3 regions of the Planococcus alkaliphilus genome follow, and region 1 is predicted to be linked to each of the others. Evidence: riboswitches for the same ligand, from Rfam matches in the RefSeq annotation. Region 1 holds a riboswitch; each other region holds the start of a gene.
The links. A riboswitch is a leader RNA that binds a small molecule or an ion and turns the genes downstream of it on or off. The one in region 1 is predicted to bind cobalamin.
Positions count from the first base shown of each region.

Region 2: another riboswitch for cobalamin. It lies ahead of AC2EXB_RS15350 (ABC transporter substrate-binding protein); the one in region 1 lies ahead of AC2EXB_RS14140 (hypothetical protein).
Region 3: another riboswitch for cobalamin. It lies ahead of AC2EXB_RS18220 (acyl-CoA thioesterase); the one in region 1 lies ahead of AC2EXB_RS14140 (hypothetical protein).

Region 1 is NZ_CM168060.1:2,659,809-2,666,447, forward strand. Features, by position in the region: gene AC2EXB_RS14130 (glycosyltransferase family 2 protein) at 1-1,678, opposite strand, end outside; gene AC2EXB_RS14135 (ABC transporter substrate-binding protein) at 1,798-2,748, opposite strand; gene AC2EXB_RS14140 (hypothetical protein) at 2,745-3,293, opposite strand; cobalamin riboswitch at 3,467-3,663, opposite strand; gene AC2EXB_RS14145 (GIY-YIG nuclease family protein) at 3,865-4,269, shown strand; gene AC2EXB_RS14150 (threonine aldolase family protein) at 4,319-5,413, opposite strand; gene AC2EXB_RS14155 (glycerol-3-phosphate dehydrogenase/oxidase) at 5,593-6,639, opposite strand, start outside.
Region 2 is NZ_CM168060.1:2,941,467-2,948,105, forward strand. Features, by position in the region: gene AC2EXB_RS15340 (adenosylcobinamide amidohydrolase) at 1-631, opposite strand, end outside; gene AC2EXB_RS15345 (FecCD family ABC transporter permease) at 633-1,610, opposite strand; gene AC2EXB_RS15350 (ABC transporter substrate-binding protein) at 1,618-2,595, opposite strand; cobalamin riboswitch at 2,722-2,907, opposite strand; gene argS (arginine--tRNA ligase) at 2,955-4,616, opposite strand; gene AC2EXB_RS15360 (YwiB family protein) at 4,613-5,023, opposite strand; gene AC2EXB_RS15365 (antibiotic biosynthesis monooxygenase family protein) at 5,163-5,660, opposite strand; gene AC2EXB_RS15370 (hypothetical protein) at 5,695-6,006, opposite strand; gene speB (agmatinase) at 6,362-6,639, opposite strand, start outside.
Region 3 is NZ_CM168060.1:3,483,302-3,489,940, forward strand. Features, by position in the region: gene AC2EXB_RS18200 (GntR family transcriptional regulator) at 1-414, opposite strand, end outside; gene AC2EXB_RS18205 (flavodoxin domain-containing protein) at 584-1,060, opposite strand; gene AC2EXB_RS18210 (ribonucleotide-diphosphate reductase subunit beta) at 1,041-2,087, opposite strand; gene AC2EXB_RS18215 (ribonucleoside-diphosphate reductase subunit alpha) at 2,100-4,382, opposite strand; gene AC2EXB_RS18220 (acyl-CoA thioesterase) at 4,384-4,869, opposite strand; cobalamin riboswitch at 5,026-5,203, opposite strand; gene AC2EXB_RS18225 (undecaprenyl-diphosphate phosphatase) at 5,285-6,109, opposite strand; gene AC2EXB_RS18230 (MFS transporter) at 6,539-6,639, shown strand, end outside.

The DNA of each region.
Region 1 (6,639 bases):
ACCATTCGCCAACAGCTAAAAAGACCTGCTCCACCTCATCTAAAAATCCATCGTATTTCGAGTGGACATGCACACAAATGCGCACTTCATCGCCGTTCTGATAAAAAACCGCTTCCTCAACCGAAAGCTTGTCTGAGATTTTATCGGGTTCTTTAAAAATTGCCGAGAAATTCCCATGCTTTGTGCGATAGGGCTTAACATCAAAATAGCCAATTTTAGCTGTTCCGAACAAACCGAACGAATCTTCAAAATAGCGGGCATCCGCCATTAGACGCGTCTGGACTTTGTACCCCTCGTAATCGCTGACCAATGAAAAATCAAAATAATGCGGTTCTTCAATTTCCCGTACAAATGACAAATCGAGTATGGCATGGAAATAGCCGTGTTTTTCTTTTCCTTCCGGCACTGTCAACAAAGGCGATCCTGAGCTCTTCTCTGCTAGTCCGAGTTTTGCTGGAATCCGGTAGACTTCTTCCGTATCGCGCCTGCTCATCAGCACCGTCAAAAAAGGATTCTCGGGTAAAAAGCGGCTATGGTATTGATGCCCTTCAATGATGAAGTTCTGCCCTTTAATATAAGCATTGATGACACAAGCCGTATATTTATTGACATGTGTAAAACTGATTCGCTCGTCAATCGCTATTTTAAAAGCGGCATCCGTGGCCGGGTATAATTCTCCTCGGTAAACTTGCAGATCTTCCTGCTTTTTCTCGCTGTCGAGATAATCCATTAACTCATTTGCTTCCCCATGCTCCAATAAGCGGAATTTCACTTTTTGGATAGGCGTGAAGAATTGAAAGCTTTCGCCTGGTCCATAATCTTTCAATAAAGGCGCTAAACTGGCGAGATGTTGTTTTTTTCTGGAGTAATCCAGTTTTTTATTCACTTCATACATGATTTCGAAATTCATTAGCCGGTCCCAATACTGCTGAAGCCCGCGATTGATTTTGCTTTCTTCCACGTTAAGCGAAACGATCGCTTGAAGCGCTGCCTGAATAAAACGGAAGACTTTCGAAAATGGCCTTTCCTGCTTTGTCAATTGGACTTTAATGGCATCTGGATTGCGGGTCGCATAATAACAGTCATAGTCTTTTACGATGGCTATGCCATTCGAACAGATATAAGCAGGGACCGTAAACGTATGGTCCTCGCCAATATTGGTTTCTTCAAAAAAACGGATCTGGTGTTCATGAAGCAAAGAAACTTTGAACATCTTCAATGAGCTGATAGTCGTTAACGCGTTGGATCCGTAAAATGAGAAAAACTCCGGATTTTTTGAAAAAATCGCTTCCGGGACGCCTCGATTCACCCCTTTGTATTTTCCGACAACAATATCACTATCGTATTTTTCTCCTACCACCACCATTCGTTCCAGCGCTTCTTCCCCTAAAAAATCATCTGCATCCACAAAGTAAATATACTGGCCATTCGCTAGTTCAATCGCTTTATTCCGCGGACCGCTCGGAGAGCCTGAGTTCATCTGATGCTCTACGTGAATATTCGGGAATTCTTTCTCGTAGCGATCCAGGATGGCGCCGCTTTGGTCAGTAGAACCATCGTCTATACAAATAATTTCCAGAAATTGCTGGTCTAATGTCTGATTCAGGATGCTGGCAATGCAGCGTTCAATAAATTGTTCGTCGTTGTATATGGGAATAGCTACAGTCACTTTAATCATGCTTCCCCCTCTTCCCTCTCCTAATTAAGCAATGGCTTGCTATAAATTATACCAGTTATCTGAAAATTTAATCAATTTAAAAACCACCGCCCTTTTTTCGGACAGTGGTTTTAATGAACTTATTTCAATAAATCTGGATAAGCGGTTTCGGCTACAAGTTTCACGGCTTCTCCGATTCTTGGCCCCGGACGTGAGGTGATATCTGAATCCAACAAGAAGACTTGCTCATTTTGGACAGCCGCAATTTCCGACCAGCTATCGCGGGCTTTGATTTCATCTACAGCGTTCTCCACATAGGATACCGTTGTAAAAATCAGTTCTGGGTTCCGGTTCACCACTTCTTCTTCAGAAAGTTGCGGCCAGCCTTCCAAATCTGCAAAAACATTTTCCACTTGAGCGTGATTCAAAATTTCCTGTTGGAAGGTCTTATCGCCAGTTGTATAGATTTCAGGCAACGGGCTGATTTCGATGTAAGCTTTTTTCTTTTGCTCAACTTCAGCGAGCTTGTCTTGGACGTCTTTAATTTCTCCTTGAATGGAAGCAATCAGTTCTTCGCCTTTTTCTTCCACTCCCATTACTTGCGCGATTTGTTCGATGTCGCCATATACATCTTCAAACGAAGCGGCGGATTCGATGACGAATACCGGAATATCCGCTTCTTCTAAAACCTCAAGCCCGGTCGGTCCGCCAGTCGAATAAGCGAGGACAATATCCGGATCCAATTGGATGATGCGTTCTGCATTGAATTTCACAGAATCAGAAACCCGCTCAACTTCCAAAGCTTCCTCCGGGTAGTTATCAAAATCTGTGGCACCGATTAATTTGTCTCCTTCTTCTAATGCATAAAGGATTTCCGTATTGCTCGGAATAAGCGAAACGACGGTTTCCGGAATTTCTTCCAACTTCACTTCATTGCCTAAATCATCTGTCACTGCGTAAGACTCAGCCACTTCCGTTTCCGGGTTTGCATTGTCTGCAGTATTAGTTGTTTCCGCACTTTCCTCACTTTGGCAGGCTCCGAGAAATACAGCGAGTGCAAGCGTTCCACTCAATAAATAGGATTTTTTCATTTTATCTTTTCCTCATCTTTCTTTTTCGGTCTCGTTGGATAGGATTTGCTGATGAACGGAATCTCTTCCACCCCGTGTTTGCGATTGGTATAAACTGCCATGACAAATAAGACGTTAGCGAGCAATTGCGCATAATCAAATAAAATCTCGGGAACTTCCCGCTCCAAACTCACTTTATGCAATGCCCTAACTGATTTTTTCGCTTCGCTTCGGCACACATGCAAGCTACAGGCAGCCTGACTCCCTTGCGGCAAGACAAAATTTCCGATACTGTCTTCCACCTCTGCCACGTAAAAATCGTATAAACTGCTCAGTTTTTCAAGGTCTTCTTGGTCAATTGCTATTTTGCCACGCACCGAACCATTCAAATGATAGGCCATCGGCTGTAAATAACGAAGATCCCGCTCTACTTCCGGAATGTCTCCAGTCAACGAAATGGCTTCACCAATGCGCGTCGTCAGTGAATCGGTGCGAATTTCAAAATCCACTGTAGATGCGGACTCCCGCATGAATGGATAGCAAATATAGCGCATTTCTTTTTTCATTCATATCACCTCTTCTCCTGCTTTACTCAGTGGTAATCTTCCGCATCGCACTTCAGATAAACAGCAAAAAGCCGCCCTCATAAAAAGGGCGGCACCATTCCAATTAAACGGCTCGTCTATAAAGCCCAAATTGTAAAAGTTGCCGTATGATTCCCTTATCTTCCGAAGAGTAAAAATACGTTCAAAAAAAGGTAGGTCTCCTGGCTTGTGCATCGTTTTACTCTAAGAACCTTCCCGTCGGATGATCACTCATCTAAGACAGTGGCATTTTCTTATTTCATACGCACTTACAGTTGCGGAAACAGCTCCGGATTCGCACCGGATTCCCTGTTATACTGACGAATCAGCACCTTTTTTCTGCATGATTATTCACTTGTTTCAAGTGTAGCATATTTTATTCCTTAGAAAAGCCTAATTTTCCGATTAGAAAGCGCTTCCATATATTTGAATAATATGACTTTTACTTCTGCTCTCGCTTATTAATCGTTTATTGGTTAAACTAATAATCAGATAAGTCGAAAATATGAAATAGAAATGAATTTTACGACCGACAAATAAGGGGGATTATTAGATGAAAGAAAAGATTCATGAGCTTCTGAGAAAAGAAAACTATGCATTCGATAATGAAAATTGGAAGTCCATCGAAAATGTTCCTTTTCTTTTAAATGATGAGACCACGATGTTGTTGAACAAGATTAAATTGAATATGGGAATGGCTAAAGGCATCTATATTTTCTGTGACTCCAATCAAAATATCCTTTATATCGGAAAAGGAGCACCAATCTACAATCGCATACGCCGCCATTTCGCAAAACTGAAAAAGACAAATCATGCCCCTCACGGATTTTCCCAAGAGATCCAGGCACCTATCACGATTCATTGGGTCGAAATCGAACAGCCTGAAAAAAGGGAAATCGTTGAGCATATGCTGGCATATACCTTAGAACCGGTGTACAAGAAATGGTACGTTGGATAAATAGAAAAAAGCCTGTAAAAGACGCTTACTGTCTTTTACAGGCTTCTTTCTATTTAAGAGTTTTCATTTTTTCATTAAGCTTGGCAAATAGCTCTTCTACCTTCTCTGCCGGCAAAGTTTCATACAAATCACCTAGGCTGACTTCATAGGAGCTGCCGCCGTTTTCCAATGTTTTAAGGTAGCTTGTAAGCCCGATTCCCGTTTCCTGGTGAAGCTCAGCAAGCAGCTCCTCCATCGTGTCATTGGCATAGCTGAAATGGACATGGAACATATTCGATACAGGCTCCACGGGCAGAGTGGTAATCCCTTCACAGCTATTGAAAAAGCCGGCCAGTTCTTTTGCATGTTCATGATACATCGCCATCTTTTTAGATCGCTTGTCAAAATAATAGTCAGCGGAAAGGATATATGGATACAGCGAAATCAAATCGCCGCCGTGGCGCCGTTTCCAAACTTTTGACTGAGCCATGAACTCTTTATCTCCTGCCAGTATCGCTCCTGCGATGCCGCCAATTCCTTTATAGAGCGAGATATAGACACTGTCAAAAAGGCTGCAGACTTCACTTGCGGTTTTACCGTAATAAGGCAGCACTTCCAGAAGCCGCGCCCCGTCCAGATGCAGTTTGATCTCGTTCTTGCGGCAATAATCCGAAATCTCTTCCAAAGTTTTGTAGCTTGGCAATTGCCCGCCAATTTCACGCTGCGGCAACTCCAACAGCATACAGGCCACTTTCTCGTCCATTTGGAGGACATCTTCTAGCTCAATGACGCGATCCTTATCAGCGAGCAGCACAGACTCGATTCCATGCAATTCTTGAAGCCCTTTTTCTTCGTGGATCTCCAGATGGCTCAATGGATGATAAGCTACTTTCCGAATGCCTGCCGCGTCGCACCAGATACGCAAGGCAATTTGCTGCGCCATTGTCCCGCTCGGGAAAAATACTGCACTTTCTTTTCCTAGCAGCTCCGCCATCTTCTCCTGAAACTCTTCAATAACCGTTCCTTGGCCGTAAATATCGCTTTCTACATTTCCATCAATACCCTCAAATGCCTCTTTCAGCACCTTCACATCACGCTTGCCGTGGCCAGCCAACTGATGCTCACTCTCGAGAAAACTTCGCTTCAACCGTTCATTGGATGTCATTGTCTTGCTCCTGTCTCTTTTCAGAATACTTGCGCTTTTATCCACTATATCATTTTTAAGGATGCCAGCAAATCGCTAGAAAATCAGGAGAAGTCGATCCCATTCATGTAAGAACCAAGTACACCCGCAAAAAAACCGCTCTGATCTTAATCGATCAGAGCGGTTTATCTATGAATTTATTAGTTTACTGCGGCTTTAAAAGAAGCACTTGAACGGCTTCCGCCAACTTCAACCGGATGTACAGCTTCATATAGAAGCCCTTCCAGCTCGTTATTGTAAGCTGTTGCCTGTTCCTCAGTCCAGCCAAGCACTTTGCCCATATAAGCATTTACAGCCGCTTTATTGGCGTGTACCCAGTTGATATCGAAGAACAATGCACCTGTACGGCGGATGAAGAAATCAATCGGTTTGTAGGCTGCTTCGTATTCCAAAGCGTAGCGCAGCATAGCGAAAGCGATTGGGTCGATTCCCTCTTTAGCCGCTTCTTCGTTTCCGGTAAATAAGAAATTGAAGACTTGGTCAACATTTGATCCGTAGCGTTGAACCAATTTGCGTGCAGCTTCCGGAGAAAGACCGCGGCTCACCCCTAAACGCACCCGATCTTCAGAGAACTTCACGAACCCTTTTGACCCTCCAACTTCGCCGCCTGAAATCGGCAAATGTTTTGTGGATACTTTTTTGAATTTCAAGCCATGCTCTTTTTCCAATTGCTCAGCTACCATATCGACGATGCTTTCGCCCATTTTACGGTAGCCGGTCAGTTTACCGCCGGCAATCGACAGCAATCCTGAATTTGAAACAAAGATCTCATCTTTACGTGAAATCTCTGAAGGGTCTTTGCCTTCTTCGTGAATCAACGGACGCAATCCAGCCCAGCTTGATTCGATATCTTCCGTACGGATTCCCACTTCCGGGAACATGAAGTCGATCGCTTTCAAGACATAATCGCGGTCTTCTGTAGTCATCGTCGGATGAGCAATGTCCTGTTTGTAAACTGTATCTGTTGTACCGACATACACTTTCCCTTCACGCGGAATCGCGAATGCCATCCGGCCATCCGGCATATCGAAATAGATTGCTTGTTTCAACGGGAAGCGGCGGCCATCGAATACTAAGTGAATTCCTTTTGTTAATTGCAATGTCTTACCTTGTTTAGAATGGTCTTTGTCGCGCAATGTATCCACCCATGGGCCTGCTGCATTGACGATTTTCTTCGCATAGATTTC
Region 2 (6,639 bases), 280 kb from region 1:
GCAAGAGCTGGTCGCAATACATGGAGGCAATATTGATGTCATGGAAAATCGAAACGATTGTCAGATTTTTTTCGATTGCCTGTTTTTTAATCGTGTCTAATAATTCCTTTTGGTGGTTAATGTCCAAATGATTGGTTGGTTCGTCTAATAATAGAACGCGGGCATTTTGGGCTAGAGCTTGCGCCACAAAAACACGCTGTTGTTCTCCGCCTGACAGCTGGTCAATTTGCGTCTTTTCATACTGGCCGATATTCATCAGGCGCATCGCTTCTTGCACTTCGCTTTCATCTTCCGCTGACCAGGAAGAAAACCAGCCGCTTTGATGCGGGTAGCGGCCAAGCGAAATCGTTTCACGGACCGTATGGGCAAAAGCATGGGCGTGAAGCTGCGGCAAAACAGCCATCTCTCTCGCTAATTCTTTTGCTTGGAATGCGCCAATTTCTTTGCCGCCGATTTCGACTGTCCCGGCAGTTGCCGGCAATACCCCGCTGATCAACTTCATTAAGGTCGATTTGCCGCTGCCGTTCGGACCTAAAATGCCGAGCATGGTTCCTTTCGCTACGGAAAAAGAGACGTTCTGGACAATATTCCGATCCCCATATCCGCCGCTTAAGTTGTTTATTTTCAACATATTATGCCACTCCTTTGCGTTGGCGGAAAAAGATAAAAGCAAAGACCGGTGCACCGATAAAGGCTGTGATCACGCCAATCGGAAGTTCCGTCGGCGAAATGATCGTACGTGAAACTAAGTCACAGACGATCAGCAATGCGGCTCCGTTGATAAAGGACAGCGGCAGCACATGGCGATGGTCCGATCCCCACAGCAAGCGAACCATATGCGGAACCACGAGCCCGACAAATCCAATCGTTCCGGAAACGGCAACGGCTGCACCAGTCAGAACCGAACCGCTGACCAAAATCATCATTTTGCTCCTTTTGATATTGACGCCGAGATGCTGTGCCCGTTCTTCCCCAAATAGCATGGCGTTCAACTCTCTGCGGTTCAGCCATAACAGAAACGATCCGATTAAGAGAAACGGCAGCGCCATCTGCACATAAGGCCAACCGCGCATGGAAACTGAACCAAGAAGCCAGCCGATAATCTGGCGCAGCTCTTCCCCCGTCAAAGCAATCATCAGAGAAATGACCGAGCCGAGAAAAGAGCTGAAAATGATTCCAGTCAAAATCACCGTTTCCATCTTCATCGAACGGTCCACTAATTTGGCAAATGCCATGACAGCCAACATCGTGGCCAGCGCGCCCGCCATACTGATGACCGGTAAGGTGAAAATTCCTAAAAAAGGAATGGTAATGCCGAAAAAGAGCGTCGTTACGGCACCTACTGAGGCGCCGGAAGACACTCCTAACGTGTAAGGATCGGCCAATGGATTTTTCAACAGCCCTTGAAAAGCTGCCCCCGCAATGGCCAGCGCCGCTCCGACAAGGCCTGCCAAAACCACACGCGGCATCCGAATATTCCAAAGGATATTAGCTGCTGTTTCATCCGAAGATGGATTCCATAGCACCCGCGGCGAAATCGTTACCGTGCCGACCGTTACACCCAACACTACAGCTCCCGCCAATAAAATGAGGGATATCGTGTAGGCGATCAGGTTTTTATTCACCGTATACCTCTGGATATACTGCTCGTGCAAGCTCCAGCAATCCTTCTATCACTCGTGGGCCTTGGCGTGTCAATTTGTCCGAGTCGAGGTTATAAACCGCCTCGTCTTGTACTGCCGTGATTTCAGCAAAACCATTGCGTCCCATGATGAGCTCGACCGCATTTGGTACGTATGCTCCTTCAGTAGTAACAATTACGTCCGGATTGCTGCTGACGATCGCTTCCGGATCCATGCTGACCCATCCTTCCTGATCGCCGGCGATGTTTTCAGCATTGATCGTTGACAGCATTTCGTCTATGAACGTGTCCGTTCCGGTCGTATAGATTTCCGGCGTACTTCCCACTTCGACAAATACTTTTTTCGGTTCTTTTACTTCTGCAGACATTTCTTCGATTTCGTCCAATTGCGCTTCCATCTCTGAAATTTGCGCATCCGCTTCTTCCATGGTGCCGGTCGCTTGGCCGATGATGGTCATCGTTTCAAAAACTTCATCGAAAGTGGCCGCTTCTTCAACTACAAATACATCTAGGCCAGCATCTCGAAGCTGCTGCAACCCCGCGTCTCCGATTCCTAAATTCGATTCATGCGCTAATACGATATCGGGCTGCAGGCTGATGATTTTTTCCACATTGAATTCCTGTCCGCCAATTTTCTCAACGCTTGCCGCTTCTTCCGGATAATTATCAAAATCGGAAACCCCGACCATTTTTTCACTCAATCCCAGTTCATAAGCGATTTCCGTATTAGAAGGCACCATCGAGACAATCGCATCCGGCTCTTCTTCAATCACCACTTCTTCGCCGACAGCATCCGTCAAAGTCACCGGGAATTCAACTTCTACCACCTCTTTGGGCGGTTCTGCCGGTGTTTCTATGTCCTGTTCTTCTGCCGGTGCCGCCTCTTCCCCGCAGCCTGCCAGCAGCAAAGCCGCCATACCCGCACTCATTCCAAACTTCCAAAACTTCTTCATTGCTGTATCCCCTTTTCTCTTGTTGGTATTATTGCGTTCGAAATAAAAAATCCCTCCGCATAAAACTGCGGAGGGATGAAAGGACGGCATAATAAAACTATGCATCCAGCCGGTCCTCGCAGGCTTATGGGGCGTTTCATAAAGGCAGGTCTCCTGGCTCGTGCTCGGCGCTTTCTGTTCCTTCCCGGAGTCTTGCTCCAGTGGCATCAACAGATTGCTCACACTTACAGTGGCGGGACCGCGCCGGATTCGAACCGGCTTCCCTTTTAACTTATGCTGTTACACATAGGCACCTTTATGATTTCAACTATTCAATTGATTCATTTTCATTATACATATTCAGTTTAAAAACAGAAAGTTTACATTTTATCCGGTGCAGAAACGCCGATCACTTTTAACGCATTCGCAATCGTCGTTCTAACTGCTGTAATTAATGCCAGACGTGCACGCGTCAAATCTTCATTCGTCACATCCAATACTTTATTGGCATTATAGAAGCTGTGGAAGTTCGAAGCAAGATCTTGGATGTACGTCGTGATGCGGTGCGGTGCACGCAGCTTTGCGGCATCGGCAACCACTTTCGGGAAATCGCCGATTTTCTTCAAGACATCCACTTCTTTTTCTGATGACAATAATTCCAGATGGTCAGTTGAAGCTGTGAAACCTTGCTCTTCTGCCTGGCGCACAATCGAACAGATGCGGGCATGTGCATATTGCGAATAGTAAACCGGATTTTCGTTGGACTGGGAAACGGCCAAATCCAAATCGAAGTCCATATGCGAATCGCCTGAGCGCATCGCGAAGAAGTAACGGACTGCGTCTAAGCCGACCAGCTCAACCAATTCACGCATAGTTACCGCTTTGCCGGTACGTTTGCTCATCTTCATCTTCTCGCCGTCTTTGTAAAGCTGGACCATCTGCACGATGTTCACTTCCAACGTGTCGCGGTCGTAGCCAAGCGCTTCGATTGCCGCTTTCATACGCGGAATATAGCCATGGTGGTCAGCGCCCCAAATATTGATCAATTTATCAAATCCACGCTGCAATTTATCTTCATGGTAAGCGATATCTGGAGTCAAATACGTGTAAGATCCGTCGTTCTTGATCAATACGCGGTCTTTATCGTCTCCGAATGCCGTTGAACGGAACCATGTAGCACCGTCTTCTTCATAGACATGGCCATTTTCGCGAAGTTTTGCTAATGCTTTATCGATTTTGCCATTTTCATAAAGGGATGATTCCGGATACCACACATCGAATTCCACGCGGAAATCCGCAAGGTCTTTCTGAAGCTTCGCCAATTCCACTTTCAAGCCGTGTTTGCGGAAAGCTTCAAAACGCTCTTCGTGCGTCATCGCAACAAATTTATCGCCGTGTTCTTTTACAAGATCTTCCGCGATATCTTTGATGTCTTGTCCGCGATAGCCGTCTTCCGGCATGCTGTCGCCTTTTCCTAATGCCTCAAAATAACGGGCTTCGATCGAAAGCGCCAAATTGTTGATTTGGTTTCCGGCATCGTTGATGTAATATTCACGTGAAACGTCATAGCCTGCAAGGTCCAGTACATTGCAAAGCGAATCGCCGACAGATGAACCGCGGGCATGGCCAAGATGCAAGTCGCCAGTCGGGTTTGCTGAAACGAACTCGACTTGAATGCGTTCGCCTGCGCCGGAATTGGTGCGGCCGTAATCTTCCTTCTGCTCCAATACGGTTTTGACGACATCCAGTAAATAGTCTTTCTTAATCGTGATATTGATAAAGCCGGGTCCTGCAATTTCCACTTTTTCAATATTCGCTGATTCTTTATCCAGGTTTTCCACAATCGCTTCCGCAATCGCACGCGGTGCTTTTTTAGCGATGCGCGTCAATTGCATGGCGATATTCGTTGCATAATCACCATTCGCTTTGTCTTTTGGAGATTCTAAATGGATTTCCATTGGTTCGGTTGTTAATTCGGCTTTTTGAACCGCTTCACTGATGGCCAATTTGATGGCCTGTTGAACTTTTTCTACTGCATTCATGATTTACCCTCCGTAAATTGTATTTCCATTTCGTATTCCCCGACATGGGACGAGCCCATTGCCAGATCGTATCGAACTTTGAAACGCGTATCGCTTGCTGACAATTCGTGCGCTTTCGTCGTCAGCATAAAAGACCCCTGTTCGTTCGTTAAATTCCCCGTTTGCTCTTTATGTAATAAAAACGGCAGGCGCATCTGCAAGCCTCCGCTTCTCATGATTACTGCTTCATCATCGCTGATCTTCACTGTGGTTCGGATGCTGAGCTCTTCAAGCTGCTCTTCATATTGCAAATAAAGCCGGTTATTTTTAACCGTCATTGTGCCTTCCGACCGCATTTCCAACACTTGCTCTTCAACATCCGGTTGGCGGATTTTAGTTATCAGTTTGATTTTCACGAATTTCTTCAAAATGCTTCCGCCTTCCTGTCGATTGATAACCTTTATATTATAGCCTGTTTTGCACTGGTTTTTCAATTAAGTTTGGGATAGCTCGCGGCACCGCATAAAAAAATGGCGCACAGCCATGCTGCGCGCCACTTGGAGCCATTTATCGCGTATACGTTTTAACGAAAGAAGGGCGCGGAAAAACATTCGGGCGCTTATCAATGCCTTCTGCTGTGCCGCGTTTCGCGTGGGCATGGCTATAGGCTTGGGACTGCTGCCAGTTTGTAAACGATTCTTCATCTTTCCACAAAGTCAAAATGATATACGTATCCGAATTTAGCGGTCGAAGTACCCGGATCGCCGCAAACCCCGGCTCTTCTTCCACTTTGCCGGCGCGATTTTGAAAGCGCGCTTCAAACAGCTCGCGTCCTTCCTCAGTTACCGGAATGTTGTTGAAGACCGCATAAAAGCCGTCATTGATATCACCGACTGCGTTCAAGATCTGAAATGCTTCAAACCCTTGCGCCGATGTGCCATCTTCCGCTTCAAACAATACCGTTGCCTCTTCGCCGTCCACCAAATAAATCAATCGCGAATTCGGCGAGGACGCAAGGATCGATACCCCCTGGTCGCGCGGTCCAGTCCACTTATATAATTCCATCGTCAGCACCTCTTTCAATATTTTCTCTCTCATCTTACCGTTTCTTTTTGAAAGATTCTATTTTGCAGGTCTTACGAGCGAGTTTTGTGTTTTTATGAGCGACTTTCGCCATTTTATGATCATTCACCAAGAATCTGCATTCCGCCGTCCGAAAAGTTGCCGAAATAAAAAACGGCCTGGAGATTTCCAGGCCGTTTCCACTTTTCTTATTGTCTAGCTCCAACGGCCAGCCCCTCGAGGTCTTAAGTCGTCTCGCCTGTGCGGCAAAAAGCGCCGCTTCGGCAATCCGTCTTAAGCTTGTCACGGCTACACGGCCGTTTCCGCTTTTCTTATTGTCTAGCTCCAACGGCCAGCCCCTCGAGGTCTTAAGTCGTCTCGCCTGTGCGGCAAAAAGCGCCGCTTCGGCAATCCGCCTTAAGCTTGTCACGGCTACACGGCCGTTTCCGCTTTTCTTATTGTCCAGCTTCGCCGCCTAGCCGCTCGAGGTCGCTTCAGTCATATCAGCAATGGCTGAAGAACGCCATTCCCGCTCTGACTTCCAGCGCTTGTCGCGGCTGTCGAGGCGGCTACGCTTTTCTTATTGTCCAGACTCCAACGGCCAGCCCCTCGGGTCATAAGCCAAACCAGCTGTGCGGCAAAGAACGCCGCTTCGCTGATTCGTCTTATGCCTTTCGAGGCTAACGGGCCGTTTCCGCTTTTCTTTATTTCACCCAGCCTAAAATCATTTCGCGCAGCAATTTGCTGGCGGTGTTGGCTGTTTGGTCGGAGTGGTCGTAAACCGGAGACACTTCCACCAAATCGAAACCGACGACATTGACGCCTGAAGCGGCGATGGCGTGGATCGATGCGAGCAGTTCGCGGGAAGTGATGCCGCCTGCGTCAACGGTTCCAGTACCCGGTGCATGCGCCGGGTCCAGGACGTCGATGTCAATTGTCACATAAACTGGGCGTCCGGAAAGTGTCGGCAACACTTCTTTTA
Region 3 (6,639 bases), 820 kb from region 1:
ATCCAGTTCAAAAAGCCGGGTAAAGTTTTTTTCAGCCACGCATTTCTTTTGCAATTGCAGATTGGCTTCCAAGTCCTTCAACTTTTCTTCCGGGAAATCTTCACAGGCCACTCGTACAGTAGCTCTTTCCAAATGTTCTCTGATAAAGCGTGCTTCTTCGACATGATATAAATCGATTAAAGCGATTTTCGTGCCGCGCTGCGGGAAAACTTCCAGTAATTCTTCCTGCGCTAATTTAACAAATGCTTCCCGAACTGGCGTCCTGCTTACTTGCAGCAAATCCGAAATTTCTTTTTCAGAAATTTGTTGGCCAGGTTCGATAGCCAATGAAATGATATTTTCTCTCAATATTTCATAAACGTAGTCTTTAGTAGAAAAACTTTTGATTTTCTTAGTTGAATCGATGTTCAGCACTTAATCCCTCCTTTGCTTGGATTTCATGTTACCACATTAGCATACTTGTATGGTAGTATTTTTTCAAATTATTTTTCAATTCAGTTTCAATGACTTTTCCGATAATTTCACTCGGATTAACTAAAAACAGACCCCTTAAATTTAAGGGATCTGTTCTCATACTACATTCTCATGTATTTTCTGTTTTTAATTCTATATGCTTTTTCAATGCACTTTCAATGAATTTTTCACAGCGGATTTTATCTATTTCTTGCGGCTGCAACTCGATTTTCAAGGTAGCCGCTAAAGCGGTCTGGACAAATAGCATATCCCGAAACCGGTTTACAGCTCCGCAGAATTCTGCGAAAAAACTGTCGCCGGTGCCAAAAACTGCCGTTACGAGATGCTTCCGCTCCAAGGTTTCAAAGGCATGGAACAAGCTGTACAGCTCTTTTGGAATCTCGCCGTTTCCCCAAGTATAGGTGCCTACTAAGACAATATCGCAACGTAAGAGTTCAGTTAAAGGGAAATCGTTGATGGCCCAAAGCTCCGTTTCTAAACCATTCGCCTGGCAGATTTCCGCGAGCATTTCTGCGCTTGCTTTTGTATTGCCGGTAATGGACGCATAGACGATGGCGATTTTCGGCTTATAATTCGTCGAATCCATTGGACTGCGACACTTTCGAGTAAGTCCGGGATTTTTGTTCAAAAAAGTCGGATTTCGTGTCATTCATCATGTCATCACCGAATACTTGTATCCACGGCATCGGATTGCTGCGTTCTTCGTAAAGATTATCGAGCCCGAGCTGCCGCAGGCGCTTGTTCGCCAAATATTCCACGTAGCCTTCGAACTCCTGAAGGTCGAGCCCTTCAATGCCTTCTAGAATATAGTGAGCCCATTCCTTTTCCAGCTGAACTGCTTTGTCGATTGCTTCATAGACATAAGCAATATTTTCATCTGTGTTCAATTCCGGATTTTCCGTCAATAGGATCCGGATGAATTGGGCGATGAAATAAGCGTGCTGCATTTCATCGCGCTGGATGTAGCTGATCATCGTACTGGTCTTCAGCATTTTCTGCTGGCGCGCCAAATGATAGAAGAAAGCAAAGCCGGCGTAGAAATAAATCCCTTCCAAGTTGATGGAGTTGACGCTTAGCTTGAACAAGTTCTGGGCAGTCGGATTTTGCCGGAATTCCTCGTAAGCATCCAGGATCAGTTCGTTGCGCTTACGGACAATCGGATCGCTTTTGGCTTGATTAAAGCGTTCATTTTGTTCGCTCACTGCCACCAATGAGCTGAGGATATAAGAATAGGATTCCGTATGGACTGCTTCCTGTTGGGCAATAACAGCGAATATCGCTTTGAAGCTCGAGTCGGTCACGTAGTCCATCACCTGGCTCATCGTCGGCGTCTGCAGGCTGTCGAGTGATGCTAATTGGGTATTCAACCGCAAGAATACATCCTGTTCGGTTGCAGTTAAGCTGTCCCATTGTTTGATGTCATCCTGCATATTGATTTCCTGGGCTTTCCAGAAATTCGATAGCAGTGTCTGGTAAAGATCATACATTTGTGGGTAGGCAATGTCGTTCCAGTTCAATAAACCGGAAGATTGCCCGTTCAAAATGCCTGTCGACTTGTTTGGATGTTCCGGATTGAGCAGCTTAATTTTGGATAAAGGTGCATGTATGGACATATTTGTTCCTCCTTAGCTTTGGCAAGCTTCGCATTCTTCAATTTCCGCCTGCGAGGTGCTGCGCACATAATAAGTCGTTTTTAACCCCTGTGCCCAAGCTTCGACATGCATTTCCAGCAAATCTTTTGCTTTGATCGTATGCGGAACATACAAATTGAAACTGATGCCTTGGTCGATATGGCGCTGGCGTGCCGCGTTCTGGCGGATGCTCCATTTCTGGTCCAGGACATGGCGGGCTCGGCGGTAGTAATCGTACGTATTGTGGTTCAAGTCAGGTGCTGTCACTTTGAATTTGAAGTTTTTCTTTTCCTCTGCATACTCGACTGCGTACAATGGATCGATGCCGTCCGTTGAACCGCCGATTTTTGCTGTTGACGAGTTCGGCGCGACTGCCATCATCCAGCCGTTGCGAACGCCGTTCTCAGTGATTTCTTTTTGCAGACCGGTCCAGCGGCCGCTTGTGTATTGTTTGCGTTTAAAATACTCCCCTGTCTGCCATTCCGAGCCGCTGAACTCGCGGTAAGCACCTTTTTCCTTGGCAAGTTCCATGGAAGAGCGGATCGTATGGTAGGCAATTTCTTCATATAACTTATCAGCGAACGTTACGGCTTCTTCTGATTCCCAGTGGATGCCTTCAAGTGCGAGCAAATGGTGCCATCCGAAAGTTCCTAATCCAACAGCACGGAATTTTTTATTCGTCGCATCCGCCTGCCCGACAGAAATCGTATTCAAGTCGATGACATTATCGAGCATGCGCATCTGAATCGGAATGAGACGCTCCAGCACTTCCGCTTTCACCGCACGCGGCAAATTGATCGACGACAAGTTGCAGACAACGAAGTCGCCCGGTTTCCGGATCATGACCAGGTTGCCGTCTTCGTCGGTGTACTCTTTCATGATAGTTGTCGCTGACATGTTCTGCGCAATTTCGGTACACAAATTACTGCAGTAAATCGACGTTCGCCCTTTTCCACGCATATGTTTGTTCGGATTTTGCCGGTTCACTTCGTCGCGGTAGAACATATAGGGTGTCCCGGTTTCCAGCTGCGATACCATGATGCGCGCCATGATATCCATCGCCCGGTAAGTTTTTCGCGGCAATAGCGGATTCGCTGCCGCTTCCTCGTATTTTTCAGTAAAATGCTTTACATCGTTTTCATCATAAAAATCCTCAAGTCCAAGTGCCGTCCCGTGTTCATCTTTCCAGCCCATAACGCTTTTAATTTGATGCGGGCAGAAGGTATGCCACTCGCCAATGCTCCGGCCGTTGTCATCTTTTTCATTCAACTTTTCCATAAATAAATCAGGTATCGAAACTCCCGTGAAAATATCGTGCGCTTTCCGACGCTCATCGCCGTTGTTCGTTTTCAAATCCAGGAAACCGTTCATAATATCTTTATGGAAGACGTCCAAGTAAATAGCGACCGCACCCTGGCGCTGTCCAAGCTGATCCACACTGACTGCTGTGTCGTTGACAAGGCGGATCCACGGAATGACTCCGGATGAGTTGCCTTTGAATTTTTTAATGTCCGATCCGAGCGCGCGGACTTTGCCGTAGTAAATGCCGATGCCGCCTCCGTCTTTGCTTAGGCGGGCAATATCCCAGTTATTTAAGTAAATGCCGTCGAGCGAATCGTCGACCGTGTCGATAAAGCAGGAAGACAGCTGCCCGAAGCTCTTGCCGGCATTGGATAAGGTCGGTGTTGCCACCGTCATATAAAGGTTGCTCATCGCCCAATAAGCTTCTTTTACCAGATCTAGCCGTTTTTCTCGTGGTTCATTTTGCATCAAAGTCATCGCGATGACCAAGAAGCGCTCCTGCGGCAATTCGTGGATATTTCCTTCATAATCCTTCGCCACATAGCGGTCTGCCAATAAAAACAGGCCGATATAATTGAACAGCAAGTCCCGCTCAGCATCGATTTCCTTGCCCAGCTCCTTGATTTCTTCCTCGGAATAACTTTCCATCAAGTCGCTCGAATAGATGCCGACTTCACTTAAATTCTTCACCAACTTATAAAAGTCGCCGTATTTATCTTGTGCCGGATAGTTCCGGTTCTTTGCAGCTTTTTCATACAATTCTTCTAAATACAGTTCAGCCGCTACAAATGTCCAATCCGGTTCTGCCATGGAAATCCGGTTGAGTGCATATATAAGCGATTGTTCGGCTTTTGCTTCATGTCCAAGTGTTTCCAGTTTCGCGAGAAGAGGTGCAACATCCAAGTTATAAATTTTTTCCGCCCGGTGGATGGCTTTTTCAACTGTGTCTTTTTCCGAATAAACGATGGGATTCATCTCAAACCAGCTCCTTTGCAAATTCATTGATTTTCATGCGCTGCTGCTTCCGATCTTGTGCGCTTTTGAATAATTGTTTTTCTTTTTCGCTCTCCGGCACCACTGCCGGCACCGGCGTCGGTTTGCCTTTATCATCCACAGCCACCATCGTCAAAATCGCAGTTGTTGTCAAGGTTTTTTCAGTTGTTTCAATGTTTTGGCATTCCGCTTTTACGTAGACCTCCATCGAAGTCCGGCCTGTGGAAATTACAACCCCTTCCAAAAGAAGGACATTTCCGACTGTAGCGGAAGATAAAAAGTTGACCGTATCGATCGAAGCGGTCACTACTGCTTTTCCGCTATGTTTCATGGCGGTAATTGCCGCAATTTCATCAATATAGGCCAGTACCGTTCCGCCGAATATCGTTCCCATATGATTTGTGTCGGGCGGCAGCACGAGTCTTGTTTGCACCGTCCGTGAAATGCTTGCCGAAATCTGTTTTTCCAATGCAGCTCAATCCTCCATTACTTGTTTTAAAGACAAAAAACCCGCCTTCTCTGAGAGAAGACGGGTATATAAACGCAAATAATCCAACGGAAAACAGCAGAAATCCACTGTTCCTTGCAGAGTACCTTCGTTATACCTCCCAGCTCCCGGAGAAGATCATAAACTTATAACGAGGCAGGTCTCCTGGCTTGTGCTTCCACCTACACTACGGCCTTCCCATCCATTGGACAGTGGTTTTCCATAGTTCGTCAGCACTTACAGTTGCGGGTACAGCTCCGATTTTCACGGATTCCCTATTAAGCCTTTTCAGGCACCATCATTATCGGCGACACTATATATAGTGTTCAAAAATAAATCTAAACACTAATTATTGTATTTATTTACTATAATCCAGCTATCTGGATTTTACAAGCCCTTACAGGTAAATCACAAAAATCAAGGCCGCAAGTACGATTCGATAAATCGCAAATGGCACCAATTTGATTTTATCAATCAATTTCAAGAAGAATTTAACAACAACTAAAGCTACCACAAAAGCACTGATGAATCCGACCACAAAGAATGGAAGAGCGTCCACCGTAATGTACTGCCAGTTTTTCAATAACGACAAGCCGCTTGCTCCAAGCATGATCGGCACTGCCATAATAAAGGTGAAATCCGCTGCTGATTTATGGCTCATTTTCAAAAGAACCCCGCCGGCAATAGTCGAGCCTGAACGGGAGAAACCTGGCCATAAACCAAGACATTGGAAAAGCCCCATGCCAAGCGCTTGTTTGTAAGTCATCTGGTCAACCGTATCGATATGCGGTTTCTTTTTAGTAAAGTAATCCGCGATTAGCATAAGCACTGCACCCAGCACTAAACCGATAATAACGGTCTCAACCGAAAAGAGGTATTCATCTATGTAATCTTCGAAGGCCAAACCGAGCACTCCGGCCGGGATTAACCCGACAATTACTTTCGTCAAACTCAAACGCTGCTTTTTCTCAGCTGTTTTGCTTCGATTTATGCCAAGCAAGTCTTTAAAACGATCTCTAAAGATGATCACTACCGCTAAAATCGATCCCAACTGAATGACAACTTTAAATGTATTCGCCACCGGCTCACTGAACAGCTCTTTTGAATTTAGCCAGATGTCATCAACGATGATCATATGCCCTGTTGAAGAAACTGGCGCAAACTCTGTTAAACCTTCCACAATTCCCAGTACAATCGCAACAAAAATTTCCCACAAACCCATTCTGTTCTTTCTCCTTAAAATCGTTCATATCGTCCGATTCGTTTTATTTTATCTAATTTCTCTTCCATGTCGTGAGCAGCTAAAAAAGAAGTCTTTTTCATTTAACTCGACACTGGCCTTTAAAGTCAAGCTGCTCTGAATCCTTAACTCACTTGTTTCGGTAATTTCCTATTGAAAGATGCAGAAACTCTATTTATCATACACCTTTTTCCTTTTCTTGTTGCATTTAATCCTTAAAATCCTTTCAAATGCATAAGCAGTCAGCTTCGATACATTTTTTCGAAATAATTAATTTCTGAATCCTTTTTCTTTTTGTTTCATGAACAAAAGACTTTCATTAATTAATAATGGTGGTATGATAATTAATTGTGATTTCAATATATCAATAGCCTTAGATTAGCAGTTTACTATCAAAAGTGGAGATGTACGATGAAACAAATTACAGGATATTCCTTTCACTATGGCTGGGTGATTATCGCGCTTGCTGCGCTGTCCCAGTTTTTTTCTGGTCCCGGACAAACTTATTCCAA